Regions from separate parts of the Anaeromicrobium sediminis genome, predicted to be linked through region 1. Evidence: riboswitches for the same ligand, from Rfam matches in the RefSeq annotation. Region 1 holds a riboswitch; each other region holds the start of a gene.
The links. Region 1 has a riboswitch for glycine ahead of CCE28_RS17040 (ACT domain-containing protein). Riboswitches for the same ligand answer to the same signal wherever they lie in the genome.
Positions count from the first base shown of each region.

Region 1 (5,649 bases):
CTATCTTCAAGGATAGGCACACATAAATGAGCAGAGGCTACTGCATGGTCTATATTTTCCTCGTATTCCATAAACCTACCAATATCATGGAGTAATCCTGCTGCGTATATTATTTCCTTTTCTAAGGATAGATTTTTTTCTAATGAAAGAATATACGCTACTCTAGATACGTCAATAAAATGTTGTAGGGTATGACGGCAAAATATTCTGTCTTTTTCACACATGTTTATTCTATTTAAGTATTCCTTGTACTTTTCATTTTCTAATATTTTGTTTACTCTATTCATATGATTTCTCCTGAGTATTTAAGGATTTGTTAACAACTTTAATTTCTAAACTATCTCCCTATATAACTTACTTTGTCTAATTTTATCATTATTTATTATTTACAATCAATATAGATAAATTAATAACAGTAGAAAAGGGAATATTTATCCTTAAACCTATGAATTTAGATAAATTTTGACATTTTATATATTATAAAAAATACGTCAACAATTAGTCAACAAAATTAATATTGATTAACCATATGTGTTATAATACTAAAGAATAACATATAGGAGAGATAATATGGAATTAACTTTAATTGCAACGGCAACCTTTGGGTTAGAAAAATTAGTAAAAATAGAAGTGGAAAACTTAGGATATGAAGTAATAAAAGTAGATAATGGTAAAGTAGAATTTAAGGCAGAGGAAAGGGATATTCCCATATTAAATATGTGGCTTAGGGTAGCAGATAGAGTATTAGTTAAAATGGGAGAATTCAAGGCTACTACCTTTGAAGAATTGTTTCAAGGAGTTAAAAAATTACCTTGGCATGAATGGATCGGTGAAAATGACAAATTTCCTGTAAACGGAAAGAGTGTAAAGTCCACATTATTTAGTATATCTGACTGTCAGGCCATAACTAAAAAGGCCATAGTAGAAAAATTAAAATCTCAATATAAAGTAGATTGGTTTAAAGAAACGGGTGCAGAATATGGAATAGAAGTAGCTCTTTTAAAGGACATAGCTACAATTACCATAGATACATCTGGTGTAGGATTACATAAAAGAGGATATAGGGAGACGGCCAATGAAGCTCCCCTTAAAGAAACTCTAGCAGCAGCCATGGTAATGATAAGCAGATGGAGAGGGGACAGAGCCCTTATAGATCCATTTTGTGGTTCTGGAACTATAGCTATAGAGGCAGCTATGATAGGTAAAAATATAGCCCCAGGTCTGGAAAGAAGTTTCATATCAGAAAACTGGTCAAGAATACCAAAGCAAGCTTGGAAAGATGCTAGAACTCATGCCCTTAAATCTATTCGTCAAGATATTGAATTGGACATATATGCATCAGATATAGACCCTAAAACTATAAAGATAGCTAAAGATAATGCATATAATGCAGGTGTAGACGAGTGTATTAAATTTGAATCACATGATATGGGAAAGATCCATTCTGACAAGGAATATGGATATATAATCAGCAATCCTCCCTATGGAGAAAGATTAGGGGAGAAGGCAGAAGTTCAAAGACTTTATAAGAGAATGGGGAAGAGCTTTTCAAAATTTAAAACCTGGTCAAAATATATAATAACTTCTGATGAAGAATTAGAGAAGTTATATGGTAAGAAAGCAGATAAAAAGAGAAAATTATTTAACGGTAGAATTAAGGTAGACTACTACCAATTCTTTGGCCCAAAGCCACCGAAAGAATATTTTAATAATAAATAGATGAGATATGAAGGTTCTAGTTTTTTACTCATAAAAAACTAGAATCTTTTTTGCTATGGAGAGAAATTATATGTAAGCTAGGCTTATGTGGACCTACTACATTTCCATAAATCAAAACGTTTCACAGGCAAGTCACTATCAGACTATAGAGTGTGAATGTTATAGTTAGGATAGAAGGTTCATAATTGTTTGCAGCAAAGGATGTTCTGATGTTCCACCTGCTGAAAAATTTTTGATTTATAAAAACTTGTAGGTGCTATGATTTATGGAGCTTACAACTAAAAGGTATATACGTCTCAAAAATGTATTTTTAAATTTGTAGTTGCGTTACATTTTAGAATTGTGTTATAATTCTCTACATAATTTCATAGTGCCGGTTGAAGATAGCGGAAGTTTTTGCGACCGTTATGGGACGGGCCTCTGGAGAGACTCATATGAGCACCGAAGGGGAAAGCCAGCAATGGTGAAACTCTCAGGTAAAAGGACAGGGGATAATTAATAATGAAAAAGGGTGTATTCCTATGGATACATACTTATTTTTCATTTATAATTTTACTTTCTAGAGACCGATCATTTTGATTGTGTCTCTTTTATTTTTAAAAAAATTATATTCAATAAAAGAGGAGATGTGTTTTATGAAGGGCGTTATTACAGTAATAGGAAAGGATAAGGTTGGTATAATTGCAAAGGTTACTTCTGCTTTAGCAGAAAACAATATAAATATTTTAGATATTAGCCAAACTATTTTGCAGGATTACTTTACCATGATTATGATTGTAGATTTAAAAGATAGGAAAGATTTCTTTAAAGATATAAAAGACAATCTTGAAAAAGTGGGTAGAAGTATAGGTGTTTCTATTAAAATACAACATGAAGATGTATTTGATTCTATGCACAAAATTTCATAATGGGAGATGATGACAATGAGTAAATTTAAAAATATAATGGAAACAATTCAAATGATTGAAAAGGAAAAACTAGATATTCGAACTATTACCATGGGGATATCCTTACTAGATTGCTGCCATACAGATGGAAAACAATCGCGGATTAAGATTTACGATAAAATTACAAGATATGCAGAAAACCTAGTAAAAGTGGGAGAAGAACTTGAAGCAGAATATGGAGTACCTATTATAAATAAGAGGATTTCTGTAACCCCCATATCATTAGTTGCCCAAACAAGCAATGATAAAAATTATGTAGAGTTTGCAAAGACACTAGATGAGGCGGCAAAGGCAGTAGGCGTTAACTTCATTGGTGGTTTTTCAGCCCTTGTTCAAAAGGGATATTCAAGGGGAGATAGGATTCTTATAGATTCAATTCCAGAGGCCCTTTCTGTTACAGAAAGAGTGTGTTCTTCAGTAAATATTGGAGACACCCGGTCGGGTATAAATATGGATGCAGTTGCCCATATGGGTAAAATCATTAAAAAGACAGCTTATCTTACGAGGGATCAAAATAGTATAGGATGTGCTAAGCTTGTTGTTTTTGCTAATGCAGTAGAAGATAATCCTTTCATGGCAGGAGCCTTTCATGGAGCTGGAGAAGGGGAATGCGTCATAAATGTAGGTGTAAGCGGACCAGGAGTTGTAAAAGCAGCACTAGAAAAGGTAAAGGGTGCTCCCTTTGATGTGGTGGCTGACACCATAAAGAAAACTGCATTTAAAATAACGAGAATGGGAGAATTAGTAGGGAAGGAAGCCGCAAATAGGCTGAATGTTCCCTTTGGAATACTAGATTTATCCCTTGCACCAACTCCTGCTATAGGAGATAGTGTGGCAAGAATTTTAGAAGAAATGGGTATTGAAAGCTGTGGGGGACACGGTACTACAGCGGCCTTAGCCCTTTTAAACGATGCTGTTAAAAAGGGAGGAATTATGGCTTCTTCCCATGTGGGTGGATTAAGTGGAGCATTTATCCCTGTTAGTGAAGATGAGGGAATGATAAAGGCTGTAAAATCTGGTTCACTAAATATTGAAAAATTAGAGGCAATGACGTGTGTCTGCTCAGTAGGTCTTGATATGATCGCCATTCCTGGCGATACTCCAGATGAAACTATTTCAGCTATGATTGCCGATGAAGCGGCTATTGGAGTAATAAATCATAAAACAACTGCCGTAAGGATTATTCCCGTTTATGGTAAAGGTCTCGGAGATGAAGTAGTATTTGGAGGTCTTTTAGGAAGTGCTCCTATTATGGCCGTAAGTAAATTTAGTAGTGTTGATTTTATAAATAGAGGAGGAAGAGTTCCAGCCCCAGTTCATAGCTTCAAAAATTAAGGGAGACTATTATTTGTTTTTAGAATATATAGGGTAACGGAATGGGATTAGGCTTGAAAATTTGATTTTATAAGCCTAGCCCTATTTTCATCTGCCAAAACGGCATAATAATATAAAAGGCTAATTAATCACTTTTTTGGCCAAGCCTCATATTATATAAGTGAGAAGGGACAACTTATTCTCAAATATTTATATAAAAAGGAGGCGATAGGGATGACAAAACCATTAGATCCAAATATCATCCCTAAATATGTTAATCAATTGTTTATTCCACCTGTATTTAAACCTACCATTGTAAAAGATCCGATTACAGGTGAAGATATAAGTCATAACTATACAATTAGTATGACCCAATTTATGCAACAGCTCCTTCCGCCTATGTTTCCTATGACAACTGTCTGGGGATTTGAAGGTACTGTGGAAGATCCGTGTATAGGTGAGATTTCTTGTTTCCGTAGTACACCAGGTGCTACCTTTGAAGCTGTTCGAGACATACCCGTAAATGTGCAGTGGGTAAATAACATTACCGAACCAAATTTGTTTGCGGTAGATCCAACACTACATTGGGCAAATCCTAATAATATGCCAAGACCAATACCACCATTTTTACCATTTCCTCCAGGATATGCTTTAGCCCAGAGTCCAGTTCCTCTTGTGGTACATTTACATGGGGCAGAGGTTAGATCTGATTCAGATGGTCATCCAGAGGCATGGTTTACGGCTGGAGAGGAAAAAAAAGGTGAGGCATTTTCCAAGTCCCGTTTTACCTATCAAAACACACAGGAGCCAACTACACTTTGGTATCATGATCATGCACTAGGAACCACACGTCTTGGCGTATATGGAGGCTTCGCTGGAGCCTATCTACTAAGAGATCCAAACAATAAAATATCTCCACTTCTTCCAAGTGGCCCCTATGAAATGCCTATAGTTATTCAGGACCGTTCATTCAATGAAGATGGTTCATTATTGTTTCCTAGCAATGGCGTCGTTCCTGATGTTCACCCCTATTGGCGTCCCGCATTTATAGGTAATACTATTATGGTCAATGGAAAGGTATGGCCTAATTTGAATGTGGAGCGTAGACAATACCGATTCAGGGTCATTAACGGATCTAACACCCGAACCTATAATCTGAAGCTTTCAAATAATCAGTCCTTTATTCAGATTGGTTCTGACGGAGGATTTCTACCTTTCCCTGTTACGTTGACTGAGCTACTACTTGCACCAGCAGAGCGTGCTGACATCTTGATTGATTTTTCAATGTTAGAACCTGGAACAAATATCATTATGACTAATAATGCACGTGCTCCTTTCCCAAATGGTCCAATACCAGACCCGGATACTGTTGGACAAATTATGCAATTCACTGTACTTGATACACCTGTAGTACCACCAAATAAACTTCCAGCAGAGTTGAATAAAATACCTGTACTGACTCCAGATGTGCCTAAAGAGGTATTAACTCTAAACGTGATATTCAGGCAACCTACAATGCCTCTTGAATTATTACTGGATGGACAGGTGTGGGGGGCTCCGGTTTCAGAATTGCCTATAGTAGGATCAACGGTGGAGTGGGAAATAGTGAACCTTACGGGTGGTGCACATCCAATTCACATACACCTAATACAGTTCCAAGTTTTAAATC
Region 1 covers NZ_NIBG01000020.1:10,919-16,567, reverse strand. The annotation lists gene CCE28_RS17050 (HD domain-containing protein) at 1-287, opposite strand, end outside; gene CCE28_RS17045 (THUMP domain-containing class I SAM-dependent RNA methyltransferase) at 571-1,719, shown strand; glycine riboswitch at 2,130-2,217, shown strand; gene CCE28_RS17040 (ACT domain-containing protein) at 2,355-2,627, shown strand; gene CCE28_RS17035 (PFL family protein) at 2,643-4,001, shown strand; gene CCE28_RS17030 (multicopper oxidase family protein) at 4,389-5,649, shown strand, end outside.

Region 2 (5,649 bases), on a different contig from region 1:
TAGATATTTCAAAGATTAAATTATCATAGTTTCTCATTATAACACCTCCAATACACTTGAAAGTTTATCTATTTCATACTTAGTTCTCTTTTCTGTTACACAGAACATTAAACTATTTTTATATTCTTCATAGTCTTTACCTATTTCATATCCACCAAGAATACCTTCTCCCAGTAACTTCTCATTTACCTTAGTACTATCCATATCACTAGTAAGTACAAACTCTTTAAAGAAAGGTTTATCAAATACAGGTTTAAACTTACCACCCTTAGTTATTTCTTCAAAGGCATAGTGTGCCTTTTGAGCCGACTGCATAGCCACTTCCTTTAATCCTTCTTTACCTAAAGTAGTTAGATAAATAGTTGCCATTAACATATTTAAACCTTGATTTGAGCATATGTTAGATGTAGCTTTAAATCTTCTAATATGCTGTTCCCTAGCTTGAAGAGTAAGAACAAAGGCTCTCTTTCCATCTGCATCTACAGACTCTCCTACTATTCTACCTGGCATCTTTCTAGCTAACTTTGACTTAGTTGCCATAAATCCTAAATATGGACCTCCAAGGTTTAGTCCATTTCCAAAGCATTGAGCATCTCCTACTACAATATCTGCTCCCTGTGATCCTGGATTCTTTAATATGGCTAAAGACATTGGATCTACAGAAGTTATTAGTAACCCCTTATTTGCGTGAACTATTTCTCCAGCTTTAGAATAATCTTCTATTATTCCAAAGAAGTTAGGACTTTGGATTATAACCCCTGCCGTTTCCTTGCTTACTAGAGATTTTAAATGTTCTAAATCCGTAACTCCGTCTGTCATATCCACTTCAATTACTTCTAAGTTTCTATATTTCATATAAGTATTTAACACTTTTCTAGTTTCAGGATTTACAGTTTTAGATACTAAAACTGATTTACGTCTAGTATTTGCGCAAGCCATTATGGCTGCCTCTGCACAAGCCGTTGCACCATCATACATGGATGCATTAGATACATCCATTCCCGTTAAATCACTAATCATAGTTTGATACTCAAATATAGCTTGTAACGTTCCCTGGCTTATCTCCGGTTGATAAGGTGTATAAGCAGTGAAGAACTCAGATCTTAAAACCATGTGTTTTATAATAGTAGGAATATAATGATCATATGCTCCTGCTCCTAAAAAGCATGTTAAATCATTTATACTCTTATTTTTACTTGCAATTTCGTTCATATGATTAAAGATTTCTATCTCTGACATTCCCTCTTTTAAGTTGAGCTCCCTACCTAACTTAAGTTCTTCTGGAATATCACTAAATAAATCATCTATAGATTCTGCATTTATTTCGTTTAGCATATATTTTCTATCTGCTTCTGTATTAGCAATATATCTATGCATAGGCTACCTCCTCCATACTTTATAGAAACTAATTTTTAATGGCTTTCACTTTCACAAAATGCCTTATAGTCTTCATGATCCATTAAACTGTCTAATTCTGATAAATCGCTGATTTCAACCTTTAATATCCAGCTTTCATAAGGACTATTATTTAAAAGTTCCGGTGAATCTTCTAATTCTTCATTTATTCCTGTAATCTTTCCTGACACAGGCATGTAAGAATCGGATGCAGCCTTAACAGATTCAATAACACCAAATACATCTCCAGCATTTAATTCATCATCAACCTCAGGCATTTCCACATAAACGATTTCCCCTAGGGCATGTTGAGCATAATCTGTAATTCCTATAGAAGCTTCATTTCCCTCTACCTTAATCCACTCATGATCCTTTGAATAATAAATTCCTTCTACTATTTTCACAATAAATTCCTCCTTAATAACTTTTTCTAAATATAATAGTCCATAACAACATCCATATTTAGATTGTTTTTAATTTTCTTAATTTTATTGAGCTAATATAGTTTTTTAAACCTATCTTAGCTTTTATTTCTTATAGTTCTTAGTGTAAAATCTCTTACTTACCACTTGAGCCTTTAAAATTCTTTTTCTCACCTTTATTTCAATAGGTGTACCTAGTTTTGAATACTCTATAGGAACCATGGCAAATCCTATATTCTTCTTAACTGTAGGAGCAGCATATCCAGTAGTTACAAATCCTATTTCTTTTCCATCTGCCCATACTTCATAACCATGTCTAGGAATTCCCTTATCTAACATTTCAAAACCTACTATTTTTCTCTTTAATCCTTCTGCCTTCTGCTTAACCAAAGCTTCCTTTCCTATAAAATCGTCTGTGTCTAACTTTACAAAGAATCCAAGGCCCGCTTCTAATGGAGTTATATCCTTAGTCAATTCATTCCCATAAAGGGGTAATGTAGCTTCAAATCTTAAAGTGTCCCTAGCTCCTAGACCCACTGGTCTTAGCCCTAGATCTTTTCCCTCTTCCATAAGTTTTTCCCAAACCATTTCTGCATTGTCATGGTCTAGGTATATTTCAAAACCATCTTCTCCCGTATATCCAGTTCTTGAAACCAAACAGCTAGCTCCGGCCACATTCACATTTCTCTTACAGTAGAAAAACTTTATCTCGGTCAAATCTGTATCTGTTAGTTTTTGTAGTATTTCTTGAGCATGAGGTCCTTGTATGGCCAATTGAGATAACGCCTCTGATATATTCACAACATCTATATCATATCCATCTGAGTTCTTCTTCATCCAGTCAAAATCCTTATCCACGTTACTAGCATTTATTACAAGGAAAAAATGTTCTTCATTAAATCTATATACTAATAAATCATCTACCACTCCACCGTCTTCATAGCACATAAATGTATATAATACCTGATTATCCTCAAGGGCAGATACATCATTAGTCACTAAATTTTGTACGAATTTAAAGGCATCCTTACCCTTAACTTCCACTTCTCCCATATGAGATACATCAAATAGACCAGCCTTATTTCTAGTAGCTTCGTGCTCTGGAGTGATGCCCTCATATTGGACTGGAAGTTCCCATCCTGAGAAGTCTATTATCTTTCCTCCGTGCTTTCCATGGGCATTGAAAAGAGCCGTTCTTTTAAGATTTGACATTTCGTTTCCCCTCCTTAAATAATTCTTTTATCACACTAAATATGATTCTCATCTTCTATGCATAACATGTAGTCTTGTTTATATTTTTGAAATTAAAAAGAGAGATATAAAGGCATGACAATTTTTAATGCCTCCATATCCCTCTGTCCTTTTTTACCTGAGAGCTTCTACACCCTATGGTGTATTTCCCCTTCGGCGTGGAAACTATCCAACTTTCCAGAGACCCATCAGATAACGATCCTTTTGCCTGAAAGTTTCTGTGAAAATTTGGCTTTTTCCACATTGCTTCTTCGGCTATCTTTAAAGATATCTCACGCTATCCTCATTTGGATAATCATATTTTATTATTTGTATTTATATTACAGTACTTTTCTGAATATTTCAACAATTGATATTAACTTAACACATTTGAAACTTCTAGAAGTTATTACAAATATAGTCAGGAAAATAAGAATCCATTTCCATGAACTAATTGTAATAACTAGGCTTTATCCTATTAAAGTCTTATGTGGCCCATATTTTTTCTAATACCATTTTATGTGGTTTTCTCTATTTTATAGGCATAATTTTCATTTTTTCTCATTTCATTTACCTAGTTAGTAGTTTTTTTGACACTTTTGTGTTTTTTATAATTTCTCTACTTCATTCCCCTAGCCAACATATGAGTATAGGCCCTTAAAATCATTCTATAATTACCATAAAAGCCTTTTATCTTACCTATAGACTCTGGCCTATCATAATCTAATATATACTTATCATTAGCCTTGTGAACAATTGGTATAGGCAAGAATTTAACCAAATGTTCCTTCACCCCTATAGCGCCACATCCAGAATCATAATAATTTCCAAAAGCCCTATTTAAATCAAAGTGAATCATGTCAATATGTCCATAGGAGAAATCCATAATTTCATCAATCGAATTAATATTCCATCCATTATAAAGTATTAATCCACCTATATTGTGAACTAATTCTTCTATTTCTTTTGCCTTTTTTAAATCTAACGCAATTGAATTGGTAAGCATAATAGCAGCTATTTTATCATCTAATAACTCTTTTAAGGAATCTATACATATACTTCCTTCTTCATCTAGTTGTACTTTTACAACTTCATATCCGGCTAAACACAATATGGACTTGCTATTTTTATAGTCCACATGAGAAACTATTATTTTAGTCCTTTTAAATTCTTTTATACTATTATAATAAGCCCTCATTAGCATAAAGCTTATAAGTTCTCCATGTACTCCTGTCATTCCCTGTAGGCATACCCTATCCATACTCAATGCCCTACTTAGGATTTCATCTAATTTATATATTACTTCAAGGGACCCTTGAACTGTTTCAATTGACTGATAAGGATGAACCATGCTAAATTCTTTCATAGCTTCTAAATCCTCATTTATCTTGGGATTGTTCTTTATGCTATGAAGTTCAATTTCATAGTCTTCTTCTACTTTATCATCCTTATGGAACAAATTAGTAAAGTGTCTAATCACATCTAATTCACTTACTTCTGGTAAATCTAGTTCCTGATCACTCAATAATTCTGGCGGTATTATATTTGATATATATTCATCACTTATATTCTTTTGTGGAAGTAAATAAGCCCTTCTTCCAGGTTTAGATATATGAAAAATTGATTTATTATAATTATCCACTATAAGGCCTCCAGTATCTTTGAAAGTTTATCTATCTCTTTTTTGCTTCTCTTTTCTGTTACACAAAGCAATAAGCTGTTTTCTAATTCATCATAATCCCTTTGAACTTCATATCCTCCAATGATTCCTTTCTTTAATAGTTTTTCATTTATTTCACTAGAATTTAAATCACTAGTAATCATAAATTCCTTAAAAAAGGGTCTATTAAATACAGGTTTAAATTTACCACTCTTAGTTATTTCATCAAAAGCATAATGGGAATTTTTCACACATTGAATTGCAACTTCCCTTAAGCCTTTCTTTCCTAAGGTACTTAAATATATGGATCCAATCAAAACATTTAGTAATTTATGTGATGTGGAATTATATCTATCCATATATGCTCTCTTGCCTTGAAATTTCATATGAAATTCTTGTCTTCCCTCTTCATCTATGGATAAATCAATTCTTCTACCAAAAATATTTTTACTTAATTCTGATTTAGTAGCTATAAATCCTAAGAATGGACCTCCATAATTTAAAGAATTTCCAAAGGATTGAGCTTCTCCTACAACAATGTCTGCCCCTTGTTCATCAGGTCTTTTTAATATTCCCAAAGAAATAGGGTCCACATAAGTAATTAATAATCCATTCTTTTCATGAATTATTTTTTCTGCCTCCGTATAGTCTTCTATGATCCCGAAGAAGTTAGGACTTTGTATTATAATTCCAGCTACATCATCCTTAACAAGGTCCTTTACCTTGTCCATATCCGTAACTCCATCTACCATATCTACTTCTATAACATCTATATATCTATATTTCATGTGAGTCTTTAAAACACTTCTAACCTGTGGATTTACAGTCTTAGATATTAAAATGGATTTTCGCTTTGTACTTTTACAAGCCATAAGTGCACCTTGCACACAAGCTGTTGGTCCGTCATCTATGAGGCCATTGCAGGCATCCATGCCTGTAAGA
Region 2 covers NZ_NIBG01000023.1:5,137-10,785, reverse strand. The annotation lists gene gcvPB (aminomethyl-transferring glycine dehydrogenase subunit GcvPB) at 1-37, opposite strand, end outside; gene gcvPA (aminomethyl-transferring glycine dehydrogenase subunit GcvPA) at 37-1,377, opposite strand; gene gcvH (glycine cleavage system protein GcvH) at 1,413-1,799, opposite strand; gene gcvT (glycine cleavage system aminomethyltransferase GcvT) at 1,923-3,029, opposite strand; glycine riboswitch at 3,171-3,251, opposite strand; glycine riboswitch at 3,255-3,355, opposite strand; gene CCE28_RS18020 (PLP-dependent aminotransferase family protein) at 3,667-4,689, opposite strand; gene gcvPA (aminomethyl-transferring glycine dehydrogenase subunit GcvPA) at 4,689-5,649, opposite strand, start outside.
Region 2: another riboswitch for glycine. It lies ahead of gcvT (glycine cleavage system aminomethyltransferase GcvT); the one in region 1 lies ahead of CCE28_RS17040 (ACT domain-containing protein).

Region 3 (5,649 bases), on a different contig from region 1:
TCTTTAATGGCCATATTCACAGGATTCTTTATAACAGCAGTAGTCCAAAGTTCAAGTGCCACAACGGGTATATTAATAGCCCTTGCTAGTGAAGGTTTACTACCTATAGAGGCAGCACTTCCGATTTTATTCGGTACAAACATAGGAACCTGTGTAACGGCTATGTTGTCAAGTATTGGTGCTAATAAAACTGCTAAAAGAGCCGCAATTATACATTTAATGTTTAACGTAACAGGTACAGTTTTATTTATGATAGCATTTAAAGGTCTTACAATAGACTTTGTTACAAAGATGACTTCACTTCCAGAGAGACAGCTTGCAAATGCCCATACTATATTTAATATAGCGAATACATTAATATTATTACCTTTTGCACCACTATTAGTTAGATTAGCAAATAAGCTAATACCAATACAAGATATAGAAGAAACAGAGCAAAAGGGTATTAAGTACCTTGATGATAGAATGTTAGAAACTCCATCAATAGCTATGGTTCAGGTAAATAAAGAAATATTAAACATGGCAAATATAGTGTTAGAAAGTTATGAGTTATCTATAAAAGCATTCTTTGAGGGTAGTGAAAAAATTGCTAAAGAAGCCTTTAAGCTTGAAAAGATTATAAATAATATGGAAAGATCCATAGGAGAATATTTAGTTAAATTATCAAATACATCCCTATCAGCGAGACAACATGAAATTGTAGATGGAATGTTTAATACTATAAACGATATTGAAAGAGTTGGAGATCATGCAGATAACATTGCAGAATTGGCCGTATATAAGAAAGACAATAAATTAGTATTTAGTGATAAAGGTATCAAGGAATTAGAAGAGATGCACGAGAGAGTTCTAAAGTCTTATAAGGAATCTATTTTAGCCCTAGAAACAGCTGACTTAAATACAGCAAGAAGAATATTAGAACGAGAAGGCGAAATAGATCATATGGAAAAATCATTAAGAGCTAGCCACATTGGTAGACTTAATAGACAAGAATGTACTACATCTTCTGGAGTTATATTCCTAGATATTATAAGCAATTTAGAAAGAATAGGAGATCATACAGCTAAGATTGCCTTTGCCGTATTAGATTTTCCAGATAGATAATATAAAATAGGTGTAATAGGGGTTAGGACCCTTATTACACTTTTTTAATTAGAATATTAAAATTTTAACATACTAAATAAAAAATGTTGTAAAAGACAAATCCTAATAATAAGATTATCTATAAGTAGGTACAAAATGAAAGGAGCATATTTCATGAAGATAAAAATAATAACAGATAGTTTGTCTGACATTCCCAAAGAAGTAGCCCAAAAATATGATATATGTGTATTACCCCTTAAAGTAAGATTTGGAGAAGTAGAATATGAAGATCAGGTGACAATAACTATAGATGAATTTTTTGAAAAGTTGGAAAAAAGTACAGAACTTCCTAAAACAGCGCAAGTTATACCTAGTGCATATATTGAAAAAATAGAAAAATATTTAAGTGAAGGTTATGAAATCATAATTATAAATGGATCCTCAAAGGTAAGTGGAACTCATCAATCGGCCTTAATAGCTAAGGATGCAACAGATCCAGAGAAAGTTCATGTGATAGATACTCTATCACTATCCTATGGATGTGGAATGATGGCTGTAGAGGCAGCTAGAATGGCTAAAGAAGGTAAAACAAAAGAAGAAATAATTGAAAAAATTAATAGTATGATAGATAGGGTGGAAGTATTATTTTCTGTAGAAACTCTAGAATATCTAAAAAAAGGTGGAAGATTAAGTCCTGCTAAAGCCATGATAGGAAATTTATTAAATTTAAAACCCATATTACATATTGAGGGTGGAGAAATAGAAGTTATGGATAAAGTAAGGGGTAGTAAAAAAATAATAAGGAAAATGATAGATATGTGTAGAAGTATGTCGCTTGATGGAAAAATAGGTTCAATTACCCTGATACATGGTAAAAATGAAAAAAGTTTCGAAAAAATGAAGGAAGAAGTGAGAGAAGAGTTAAAACCTGTGGAAATCCTTGAAAGTCGCATAGGGCCTACAATAGGCACGCATACTGGACCAAGCCTAATCGGGATTATATTTTTAAAGTAAAAAAAACTTGCATACTTGCATAAAAAAGATATTGATAAATTTTAAACTTTGTTCTATAATGAAATTGTGATAAGGACATAGAAAAAATTGTATAAAAAAATCGATTTCTGATTGATGGGTGTGGGAGAGAACTAAAATTAGTCGCCGAAGGGACAAACAAACTATGTTATTGCCAACTGGTTTGTGAATTTTTCAGGCAAAAGGACCGTACTCTGACAGAACTCTGGAAAGCTTTTTAAATAAAAAGCACCGAAGGAGCAATCCCCTATGGGGAGAATCTCTCAGGTTTACGACAGAGAAGCGTGGCATAATTATTTGCCATGCTTTTATTTTATTCAAAAGTGTCATAAAATAAAAATGATTGTGACTTTTTAGAAAGTTGGAGGATGAGATGAAAAGAATATTAGTGACGAATAACCCAAAAGTGAATGAAGAATTTTCCAAGGAAATAGATACTATTTACATGAAGGAAAAGGATTTCATTAAAGTACTAGAATTAGTTAGAGATAAGATTCATGGGGGACATAAGTTGCTTACACATCCACTATCATCAAGTATTAAACCAAATGAAACTCCTTATAAATCTGTATTGATTTCAAAAGAAGTGGCTAAACTAGATATGGAATCCTTAATGATTATAGAGAATTCATTAGAAAGTGCTAAAAAATTAATAAATGATAGGAAAACTCCTAATTGGACAGAAAGTATTTTAGAAGATTTTCAAGTCATTGATTTGTCAATAATAAAGAGTGCTATATAGTAAGAAAAAAGTAAAGTTTAAGGAGGATTAAAATGCAAAACTTATATGATGTGGTAATAGTAGGAGCAGGACCAGCTGGATTAGCTGCTGGGCTTTATGCATCAAGAGCAAAGTTAAAAACATTAATTCTTGAAAAGGGTAAAGTTGGAGGACAAATAGTTACTACAAATGAAGTAGCTAACTATCCAGGATCAATTGCAGATGCAACAGGACCTAGCTTAATTGCAAGAATGGTAGAGCAAGCAGAAGAATTTGGAGCAGAGAAGAAAATTGATTCAATAGTAGATGTAGATTTCACTGGAAAAGTTAAAGTTTTAAAAGGTGAAAAAGAAGAGTACCATGCAAAGGCAGTAATCATTGCAACTGGAGCACAACCAAGAAAGATTGGATGCAAAGGTGAAGTAGAATTAACAGGTAAGGGAGTTTCTTACTGTGCAACTTGTGATGCTGACTTCTTTACAGACTTAGAAGTATTCGTAATCGGTGGAGGAGACTCTGCAGTAGAAGAAGCAATGTACTTAACTAAATTTGCTAGAAAAGTAACAATTGTACATAGAAGAGATGAATTAAGAGCTGCTAAGTCAATTCAAGAAAAAGCATTTAAGAATGATAAAATGGAGTTTATGTGGGATACTACTGTAGATGAGATTAAAGGTGATGGAATTATTGAGTCTATAGTATTCAAAAACACTAAAACTGGTGAATTAACTGAGTATGAAGCACACGAAGATGATGGTACATTTGGAGTATTCCCATTCATTGGATTCTTACCTATAAGTGAATTATATAAAGGTAAAGTTAAGATGAACGAAGGTGGATACATTATGACAGATGATGATATGAACACAGACGTTGATGGTGTATTTGCAGCAGGAGATATTAGAGTAAAATCATTAAGACAGGTAATCACTGCGGCAGCAGATGGTGCAATTGCAGCTGTAACTGCAGAGAAATATATTGAACACAATTTTGGAGAATAAAAAGGAGGTAAACAAAATGTTAGCTGTTGATAAGAATACTTTCCAAGAAGAAGTTTTAGAATCAGATGGTTTTGTTTTAGTAGATTATTGGAGTGATGGTTGTGAGCCATGCAAGGCTTTAATGCCAGATATTGAAGCTTTAGCTGAGCAGTTTAGTGGAAAAGTAAAATTCACAAAACTTAATACAACTAAGGCTAGAAGATTAGCTATAGGACAAAGAGTTTTAGGACTTCCTACAATCGCTCTTTACAAAGGTGGAGAAAAGATTGCAGAAGTAACTAAAGACGATGCAAACAGAGCTAATATTGAAGCTATGTTAAATAATAACATTGGTTAATAACTTATATAAGTGGGAGCCCCACTTATATAAGCTACAATAAAAGGGAGGTGAGCTTTGTGCGATTAGAATTAGGTAAAATTAAGATCTCTGATATACAATTCGGAGAAGCTACAAAGGTAGAAAATGGAGTTTTATTCGTAAACAAAGACGAAATCGTTAACTTGGTTTTAGAAGACGAGCATATTAAATCAGTAGAGGTTGATATTGCAAAACCAGGTGAGGAGACAAGAATAACTCCGGTTAAAGATGTTATAGAACCTAGAGTAAAAGTTGAAGGAAATGGGGGAATATTCCCAGGAGTAATCAGCAAGGTAGACACTGTAGGTTCAGGTCGCACACATGTTTTAGAAGGAGCTGCTATTGTTACTTGCGGTAAGATTGTTGGTTTTCAGGAAGGGATTATCGACATGTCTGGCCCAGGTGCTGAGTATACACCATTCTCAAAGTTAAACAACTTATGTTTAGTAATTGAGCCAGTTGATGGTTTAAAGCAACATGAGTATGAGCATGCTGCAAGAATGGCAGGACTTAAAATAGCTACTTTCGTAGGACAAACTGGTAAGGATGTAACACCAGATGAGGTTGATGTTTATGAAACTAAGCCTTTATTAGAAGCAGTAAATGAATATCCAGATCTTCCAAAGGTTGGTTATGTATACATGCTTCAAACTCAAGGTCTTCTTCATGATACATATGTATATGGAGTAGATGCTAAGAAAATTGTTCCAACTATGTTATATCCAACAGAGATTATGGATGGAGCAATCTTAAGTGGTAACTGTGTATCTGCTTGCGATAAGAACACTACATATCATCACTTAAACAACCCAATCATCAAAGATTTATATGCTAAGCATGGTAAAGAGTTCAATTTTGTTGGAATCATTGCTACTAACGAAAACGTATACCTAGCAGATAAGGAAAGATCATCTAACTGGACTGCTAAGTTATGCAAGTACTTAGGATTAGATGGAGTTATCGTATCTCAAGAAGGTTTTGGTAACCCAGATACTGACTTAATAATGAACTGCAAGAAGATTGAAAACGAAGGCGTTAAAACTGTAATCGTTACTGACGAATATGCTGGTAGAGATGGTGCATCTCAATCATTAGCAGATGCTGATGCAAAGGCTGACGCAGTTGTTACAGGTGGAAATGCTAACGAAGTAATCACTTTACCACCTATGAAGAAGATTATTGGTATGTTAGATTACACTGATAAAATTGCTGGTGGATTTGATGGAAGTTTAAGCGAAGATGGAAGCATTACTGCTGAAATCCAAGTAATTACAGGTGCTACTAACGAATTAGGATTTAACAGATTATCTGCAACAGAATATTAAGAATTAGTAGAGAGGATGGTAACAATGAGTTTATTTGATGGTAAAAAAGTCATCATCATTGGTGACAGAGATGGTATACCAGGACCTGCTATGGAAGAATGCGTTAAGACTACAAATGCAGAAGTGGTA
Region 3 covers NZ_NIBG01000002.1:327,249-332,897, forward strand. The annotation lists gene CCE28_RS04425 (Na/Pi cotransporter family protein) at 1-1,104, shown strand, start outside; gene CCE28_RS04430 (DegV family protein) at 1,258-2,097, shown strand; glycine riboswitch at 2,209-2,315, shown strand; gene CCE28_RS04435 (GrdX family protein) at 2,489-2,857, shown strand; gene trxB (thioredoxin-disulfide reductase) at 2,890-3,837, shown strand; gene trxA (thioredoxin TrxA) at 3,854-4,174, shown strand; gene CCE28_RS04450 (glycine/sarcosine/betaine reductase component B subunit) at 4,234-5,520, shown strand; gene grdA (glycine/sarcosine/betaine reductase complex selenoprotein A) at 5,545-5,649, shown strand, end outside.
Region 3: another riboswitch for glycine. It lies ahead of CCE28_RS04435 (GrdX family protein); the one in region 1 lies ahead of CCE28_RS17040 (ACT domain-containing protein).